DNA from 2 places in the Bacillus haimaensis genome. Region 2 is predicted to be linked to the other one. Evidence: riboswitches for the same ligand, from Rfam matches in the RefSeq annotation. Region 2 holds a riboswitch; the other holds the start of a gene.
The links. Region 2 has a riboswitch for cyclic di-GMP ahead of ABN702_RS00840 (anti-repressor SinI family protein). Riboswitches for the same ligand answer to the same signal wherever they lie in the genome.
Positions count from the first base shown of each region.

Region 1 (4,427 bases), 260 kb from region 2:
AGGTCACCACGAAGGAGAAGCTGTTCGATGGCCCCCTTCATCCCTATACGGAAGGGCTCCTATCGGCGGTGCCTTTAGCCGACCCGACCTTGAGGGACAAGAAAAAACGCATCATCCTAGAAGGCGACATGCCGAGTCCGGCCAACCCGCCAGCCGGCTGCCGTTTCCATCCGAGGTGTGTGTACGCACAAGACAAATGCAAAGTAGAAGAACCTGATTTAAGACAAGAAAAACCCGGCCATTTTGTTGCTTGTCATTACCCGTTGGTCCGGGGGTGAATGGGGGGCAGGTCCCTTGTCCCAGTGTGACTAGGGATAGTCCCTACAAACAAAGGAGATGTAGAGATAGTGGAGACGTATTTACAGCAGAGCCAAGCAGAGATGCTTCAATTGATAGAGAAACTGGTGAACATCGATAGTGGAACGTACGTGAAGGAAGGAATCGACCGCGTAGGAGCCATTTTGAAAAGGGAATATGAGAAGCTGGGCTTTACCGTTGAGGTGAGGGAAGAGGAGAAGTACGGTAATAACCTGATTGTTCAGCATAAGGATGCTGTCGATCCGAAAATTATTCTGGTAGCCCATATGGATACCGTTTTTCCACTCGGGACAGCCGCCGAGCGCCCGTTCAGAATAGAAGGGGACAGAGCCTACGGACCAGGTGTGGTCGATATGAAGTCCAGTCAGGTTGAGCTTTTATATGCCATCAAAGCCCTGCAGCAGACCAGAAGCGAGAGCTACAAAAACATGCTAATCATCTTGAACAGTGATGAAGAAGTGGGCTCCCCGACTTCGCGACCGTTAATCGTGGAAAAATCCCAAGGCAAGGAGTACGCTCTCATTATGGAGCCTGCCCGCAAGGACGGATCACTTGTTTCAGCGAGACGCGGCGGTGGAAGTTATACCGTGATCGTAAAAGGAAAAGCGGCTCATTCCGGAATCGAGCCGCAAAAAGGGCGGAGCGCCATCGAAGAGCTTGCCCATAAAGTAATCCAACTCAACGCGCTAAGCGACTATGAAAAAGGCATCAGCGTCAACGTCGGCCTAATCGAAGGCGGTTCTTCCATCAACACTATACCGCCAATCGCAATCGCCCATGTGGATATCCGCATCTCGGAAATGCACCAGGCCAAGTACCTGGAGGAAAAAATAAAGGAAATCTGCGCGACCACGGATGTGTCCGGCACCCAGATCATCCTCAAAGGCTCCATCAGTCGCCCGCCGATGGAGAAGAATAAGCAGACCCAGTCCCTATTGCATCTTATTGAAGAAGTCGGCAAAGAGATCGGCCTGCAGGTATTCGATACAGCAACAGGTGGGGGATCTGACGCATCCTTCACCTCCGCAACAGGAGTCGCCACCGTTGACGGCCTCGGCCCAGTCGGAGGGAACGCCCATAGTGAGGACGAGTATTTGGAGATCAAGACATTGCCGGAGCGGACGCTGTTGCTGGCGAAGACGATTGATCGGTTGTCAAAGTGAGGCATGGGGACAGGTCCCGTGTCCTACACCATGTTCTATGTATGTCCTATGTACCTAGTCCCACGGTTCCTCAAAACAAAAAAGCTGTCACACATTGACTTGTGTGACAGCTCTATTTTATTTTTCTAAAATCATTTACGCATTCTTCGCTTCCTCACATAAACCACCACAAGCGCAATAAAAAGTACTATCAGCAGGAAATACACAAATTTCGAATAAAGATCCATATACTCCACAATTGTATCCCAGGAAGACCCCACCGAAGCTCCCAGATTAATAAGGACAACATTCCAAATCAGCGTTCCCAACGTTGTAAACAGAAGGAACAAACCGAAATTCATATTAGACATACCAGCTGGGATGGAGATCAAACTGCGGATCAACGGAACAAAACGGCACAAAAACACCGTCCAAGGACCATATCTATCAAACCAGGCATCAGCCCTGTGTATATCTTTTCTAGTAATTCTGAGGATATGCCCCCATCGTTCTACAATCTTCTCCAGCCTCTCGACGTCCACCTGTAAACCGATCACATATAACACAATTGCTCCGCCCACCGATCCGACAGTGGAAGCCGCAATTACCCCACCGATGCTAAGATTGGAAGTGGTGGTGGCAAACCCTCCGAAGGTCAATATCACTTCAGATGGGATGGGCGGGAATATATTCTCTAATGCGATTAGGAACATAATGCCCATATAACCAAATTGATTAATAATGTCTGTTAGCCAATTTTCCATTGTCAATCTCCTCAAAGAATAACATTCATTTATTATAATGAATGATTCATCTTTTTCGCAAATTTGAAGGAGGGAGCGGCTGGAAATAGGAAGTCATGCAAGATGATACAAGGCTCAGTGGGACATGGAGCTTGTCCTCCCTATAATATACCCCCCACCCCAATAATACCAATGGCCTATCTTTCGTAAAACTAGCAATCATATCTACCATAATATTCTGTATATATTTATACTTAAGGTAACGATATAAATCCGAAAGGGCAAACCTGTGGAAACGCGGGGACGCAAAGCTAGAGGGGCTTCTTTTAAGTAATGTGAAAATGCCAGCCAGTTGCCGAAGAGCCAGGTAGCTATTCTTTGGTTTAGCTGTTTTTTTATGGATTTTTATTGATACATAGCTTTGAGGGGGAACAATAGATGAAGAAGTTTATTTTATCAACTACTCTTGCCTTGACCTTGACGGTGGGGTCATCGGTTAGTGCAAACACAGAAGAGAGCACAACAACGGATGCAGGCACTACACCTGATCAGTTCAACTACTTTTTTGACACGCTTTGGGAAGATTTGAAGCTGACCTTTACGTTCAACTCTGAAGAAGAGGCGAAGCTTTTGGTGGACTTTGCAAAAGAGCGCCTGGCAGAGGCAGAAGCAATGACAGAAGAAGAGAAAAAGGAGTACGTTCAGGAGCTTGTGGAAGACTACTTGGCACTGTTGGAGCATGCTCAGGAAAAAGTATCCGAAGCGGTGACGGAAGAGGAAATAGAGGATGAAGCAAAAGAAGAATTAAGTGAACAGCTCGAGGAGGCTGCGGAAATCGATGAGGAAATCGAAGAGCAGCTTGAAGAGGAAGTAAAAGAGGAAGTTACAAAAATCAAGGACAAAGCCTATCTTGTAGCGAATGTTGTGATGGGGTATGACACCGAGCAGGTAATATTCTTGCGTGAACAAGGTTTCGGCTATGGCGTTATCGCTAAAATCATCTCCCTATCTGATATCTCTGGTAAAACTGTGGAAGAAATTGTAGTACTTGTAGAGGATGGTGAAACAGATCTGGAAGCGTTGATGGCAGAGCTGGGTATCACGATGGCTCAAATCAAGGAATCCGTAGTTTCCAAAAAGGTGGCCTATGTAGAAGAGGCATTGGCAAAAGCAGTGGAAGCCGAGGATGCCAAAGCAATTAAAAAGCTTACAAAAAAGTTAGAAGTTTTGAACAAGAAAAAGGAAAAATTCACAGCGAATATAGAACCGGTTGAAGAAGTGGAAGAAGAACAGGAAGCTGTTGAAGAGATGGAAGAGGCAGCACCTGAAGTGGTAGAGGAAACTGAAGTTGTAGAAGCTACGGAAGAAGGCTCTGAATCCGAGGAAACTACAAGCACAGTAATTCCTGCTGTTGCCCAAATGAATAAGGAGCAAGCAAACCAGCAGAAGGAAAAGGCTAAGCAAAAAGCAGAGGAAGCTAAAAATAAAGGGCAGGAAAAAGCTGCTGAAAAGAAAGAAAAAACTCCTGAACAGCCGAAGGAAGCAGAAAAAGAAAAAGCGGATCCTGTTGAAGAAGAGAAAGAGGCGCACAAAGGAAATGATAAAGGCAATAATGGGAATGGTAAAGGGAAGAAGGACGGTGGAGAGTATTAGTCTTAATCCCCGAGACTGATTCAGTGTCTCTCTGCAAAAAAGTTCATATAAGTAAAGTCCACCACCCCTTATAAAGTAAAGGGTGGTGGACTTTATTATTTTCTCTAAATTTCTCGTGTCTCCCCATAAGTCATCACACAAACCTCCACCTCTGTTCCTTCCATCGCATTTTTCAGCTCCTGATCCTGCCCCACCATGAATTGAATGACTGGGAATCCTTCAACCAGGCCGGCCATAATTTCGGGGTTTGCGGACTCTTCGACTTTTGGGAAGGTATGGCATGGGATGACTTTTTCTACATCCAGCAGGTTATTCAGTGCATATGCTGCCTCCCGCACTCCCATCACAAACTGGCCGGAGCAAGCTAGGATGGCGACTTTTGGCTGATAGATGTCCTGAATGATTTTCATATCCGCCATCACATTCGTATCTCCGGAAATATAGATGACCTTTTCTCCGTATACATTTAGTACATAGCCGCAAGGAAGACCGACGAGTTCAGGAGGCCCTTGGGTTTCCCCGAAGGAGGAGGTGTGGACCGCATTTACCATCGTCACTTCGAAGGTGTCCT
Region 1 is NZ_CP158164.1:4,462,223-4,466,649, forward strand. Features, by position in the region: gene ABN702_RS22505 (ABC transporter ATP-binding protein) at 1-278, shown strand, start outside; gene ABN702_RS22510 (M20 family metallopeptidase) at 348-1,481, shown strand; gene ABN702_RS22515 (DedA family protein) at 1,613-2,224, opposite strand; cyclic di-GMP riboswitch class I at 2,474-2,563, shown strand; gene ABN702_RS22520 (DUF5667 domain-containing protein) at 2,642-3,856, shown strand; gene ABN702_RS22525 (metal-dependent hydrolase) at 3,961-4,427, opposite strand, start outside.
Region 1: it holds a riboswitch for cyclic di-GMP, as region 2 does, so the genes downstream of both, ABN702_RS22520 (DUF5667 domain-containing protein) here and ABN702_RS00840 (anti-repressor SinI family protein) in region 2, are expected to answer to the same signal.

Region 2 (4,427 bases):
TATATATTAAGAATCAACAAACGAGAATCCTGGAGTGCTTTGAAGAGAGCCGTGTCGAGGTTATTCCATTAAAAGGGACTCTCTTTGCGGAAAAATATTATGGAGATCTTGGGGCAAGAGCAACATCTGATATCGATCTGCTAATAAAAGTACAGGACTTGACTGAAGCAGTTCAAATTGTGAAATCTTTAGGATTCTCCATGGACCATGTGCAAATAAAAAACCATTTTCACATCAGTTTATGTAAGGATATACCTGGATCTTCCATTCCCTTGACTGTTGAGTTGCACTGGGACCTTCTTTGGAAACGGACGGCAAATTTAAACATCAACGACTTCTGGAATCATGCTCTTGTAACCGGAGGATATCGGTATGTGAAAGAGTTATCAGGCTTTCTTACTTTTTATTTTATATGCCTCCACGGTTGGAGACATAATATGGATTCACCAAAATACTTTTTGGATATAATCCAAGTGGCTGAAGTATTAGGTAGTGAGATGGACTACCACGAACTTTTGACTGTCGCAAAAAAGCATCAAACCTTAAAGAGAATAATCCGTACTTTATCAATCGTTTCTTTTCATTTTCTAAATTTGGATCATTTCATATCACTTCCTAAGAGAAGAACGGCTATGTGGTGGGATGCCCACCCAGTTGTTAAGGATACTCAACCCAATAAAGTGAAAAGTTACTTAGATTTTATTGACTATCAATTTTTCAGTTATGATAAAGTGCATCATACAGTCCGGGAGGTTGTAAACTGGATTGGTTATGGTAGAGAGGGAATATCCCGGACGAAGTAAGGTTATTGGAGAGGTTTTATGAAAAGGGTTAAAAGGAAGAAAATGATTTTATTATTATTTGTATTTCTGATAGTGTTTATAGCTATTGATAATAACCGGATTAAAATTGTACATGAAGAAATTATAGCAGAGACCCTTACAAAGGACCTTGAGGGTTTTACTGTCCTCCAGGTCACAGATCTTCATGAAAAGGAATTCGGACATAATCAAAAAAGGCTGATCAAGAAAATTAATTCTATAGAATATGATGTAATTGTCTTTACAGGAGATATGCTCAACAGCAAGAGCAGTAGTAATTATGCCCCTTATTATAAACTGATTGAAGAAATCAAAAATAAGGAACATGCTCTTTTTGTCCCTGGTAATGCGGATCCGGTTCCCTATCTTATAAAACAAGACGAAATAGTAAAAAACGAGTTTGTCATAGGAATGGAGGAGAGAGGCGTCCAGTTTCTTGAGACTAATTATGCCATTCATCTTGGTGAATCGGTTATCCGGATCGTGGATTTCGAGAGCTCTATTATTAGTGAGAAAAGGATCGAGACATATAGGGATTCAAATGTGAATGGAGATTACTCTCCTTATATTAGATTGCAGCTGGAAAATTACAATGATAATTTGGTGTTGGACGAAGGGGACACGGATCTCTTGATTGCGCTGAATCATTATCCTGTAGTAGATCGCAGGATCGATTTGCTTAATAGTGATCCAAACTATAACATGAGGGAATTTGACTTGCTACTAGCTGGTCATTATCACGGAGGGCAGTTTAGAATCCCTTTTTATGGTGCGTTTTTTGTACCTGAAGCCTATTACGACAGAAATGGACTCTTTCCTCCTCAGGACAGGGTAAAGGGGCTTTGGGAATACAAAGGTATCAAGCAGTATGTCAGTACCGGATTGGGGAGCAGTGATACACTGCCTTTCATGAAATTCAGGCTGTTTAATACACCGGAATTGAATGTTATTACATTTACATCAAAAAAGTAAGTGCCAGGTTGGAGGGCACTTACTTTTTATTATCCTGATTAATTTTCCATTTATTAAATTCCAGGAAATCACGGAATTGATCTTTTGTTACTCCGGAATCCATTGCTTCTCTTACTAATGTCGCCCATTCACGATCAAGGTTTTCTTTTTCATCATTATCATGCAGAAGGGTATTCACCGACACACCTAAAACTGATGACACCTTTTCCAAGAATTGTACTGATGGGTTGGATTGTAAATTTCTTTCAATGGAACTCAGGTAAGACTTTGCTACGCCAGCACGATCTGCCAATTCTGACATAGACATTTTACGTTGTGCTCTATATTTTTTAATTCGTTCACCAATCATGGCTTTCACCTTCCTATCATGCATATTATAGCATATAACGAAGGGATTGTTAGATATTTAGAACAAAAATACGAAATAATTCCTACTATTTAGAGATTTTTATATGAAGAGGTAGTGTTATTATGCAGAAAATCTCTAATCTCATCCGTACTAATACCCATATCAAGGGCATTAGCAATTAGTTCCACCCACTCCTTGTCTAAATTTTCAGTTAAATTAAACACTATCTTCTCCATCCTTTTCCCTCCTAAAATACTTTGGTATTTCAGGCAGCCCAGCCATCCTAATAGTTACACAACTAAATTAGATCTGTTGACTTTGCGTCCTTGTTTTTCAACAAGTTTGCCTTTGACTGTTGTTTTGATATACAACTTTCGTATGATAAACTTTGTCCTTCTTATACTCCAAATTTATTATAAATTAACTTTTTATGGAATGTTGCTGATTGATGTCGAATAGGAAAAATTATTTTACAAAAATTCTTTAAGGAATATGAACTACGATTTTCAATAAAAGAGGGGAGAAAAGGATGATTTTGGATAGTAAAAATACGTAGTTTTAAAGGTAGAAAAGTAATTAAAATCTACTTTTTCTGTCGAAATTGAGAATAAAACAAACATTTTGAATATTTATTTTTGACACACCCTCGAAAAAACATTTTAGGATTCGAATACATTCCGTTTCCGTATAACCGTATAATAATCTCCCTCAAAAGCTATTCCCACACGTTTATGGTAAAATGTTCTTTCTAGACCAATTGTATCTGTTTTTTTAATAACAGTAGCATACTATAGATAGTATACATAGAAAGGATAGGTTTTGAATGAATGTGAAGTTGCCGAAGCCGTTTACTTTTGAGGGCGGCGAACGTGCTGTTTTAATGTTGCATGGATTTACGGGTAATTCTGCGGATGTACGGATGATGGGGCGTTTCCTGGAGAAGCGGGGGTATACGTGTCATGCTCCACAGTATAAGGGTCATGGTGTACCGCCAGAAGAACTAGTAAATACAGGTCCAGAGGATTGGTGGAAGGACGTCATGGAGGCGTATCAATTTCTGAAGGATCGCGGGCATGAAAGTATTGCTGTTGTTGGACTTTCGCTTGGAGGCGTATTTTCTTTGAAATTGGGTTACACTGTTCCTGTCAAGGGTATTGTGCCTATGTGTGCGCCTATGTATATCAAGAGTGAAGAGATCATGTATCGGGGAGTCTTGGAGTACGCAAAAGAATGGAAGAGACGTGAAGGGAAATCCGCTGAGCAAATCGAGCAAGAGATGAAGGAATTTGAAAAAACACCGATGGGCACGTTGAAGGCGTTGCAGGAATTGATTGCGGATGTGCGGAATAATGTGGATATGATCTACTCTCCGACATTAGTGGTACAGGCTCGTCATGACAATATGATCAACACCGACAGTGCTAACATCATCTACAATGAAGTGGAGTCGGATAAAAAGGAAATCAAATGGTACGAGGAATCCGGGCATGTGATTACGCTTGATAAAGAGCGTGATCAGCTGCATGAGGATGTATATGAGTTTTTGGAATCATTGGATTGGTAATACTAATAGTAGAGAAGAAAAGCGAGATTGCTTTTCTGTAAAGGAGGGACATATATATGGAAGAAATAATTCAGCAGCATGTGGATAAGCTTTTGTCCTATATGAAAGAAGAGGCATATAAGCCATTGACGACCCAGGAGCTGGAAGAGGCTTTTGGAATCAAGGATTCCGAGGAATTCAAGAATTTTGTGAAGGCTTTGGTTCATATGGAGGACCAGGGGCTTGTTGTGCGTACGAGAAGTAACCGTTACGGACTTCCGGAGAAGATGAACCTTATTAAGGGTAAGGTGATCGGCCATTCGAAGGGCTTTGCGTTTGTGATGCCTGAGGAAGGGGATATGGATGATGTATTCATTCCGCCTACCGAGTTGAATAATGCGATGCATGGGGATATTGTTCTGGTCCGAATCAATCGGAAAGCAAATGGTGATTCCCGCCAGGAAGGTACCATCATTCGCATTGTCGAGCGTGGAGTAAAGGAAATCGTCGGTACATATACGGAAAGCAAGAACTTCGGCTTTGTGATTGCGGATGATAAAAAGATTGCCAACGACATTTTCATCCCGAAAAGCGCAACGAACGGAGCGGTAGAAGGTCATAAGGTAGTCGTTAAGCTTGTGACGTATCCGGAAGGGCGTTTAAGTGCCGAGGGAGAAGTAATCCGAATCCTTGGCCATAAAAATGATCCGGGTGTGGACATCCTTTCCGTCATTCATAAGCA
Region 2 is NZ_CP158164.1:175,390-179,816, forward strand. Features, by position in the region: gene ABN702_RS00825 (nucleotidyltransferase family protein) at 1-803, shown strand, start outside; gene ABN702_RS00830 (metallophosphoesterase) at 822-1,793, shown strand; gene ABN702_RS00835 (helix-turn-helix domain-containing protein) at 1,813-2,142, opposite strand; gene ABN702_RS00840 (anti-repressor SinI family protein) at 2,232-2,378, opposite strand; cyclic di-GMP riboswitch class I at 2,408-2,499, opposite strand; gene ABN702_RS00845 (alpha/beta hydrolase) at 2,966-3,706, shown strand; gene rnr (ribonuclease R) at 3,763-4,427, shown strand, end outside.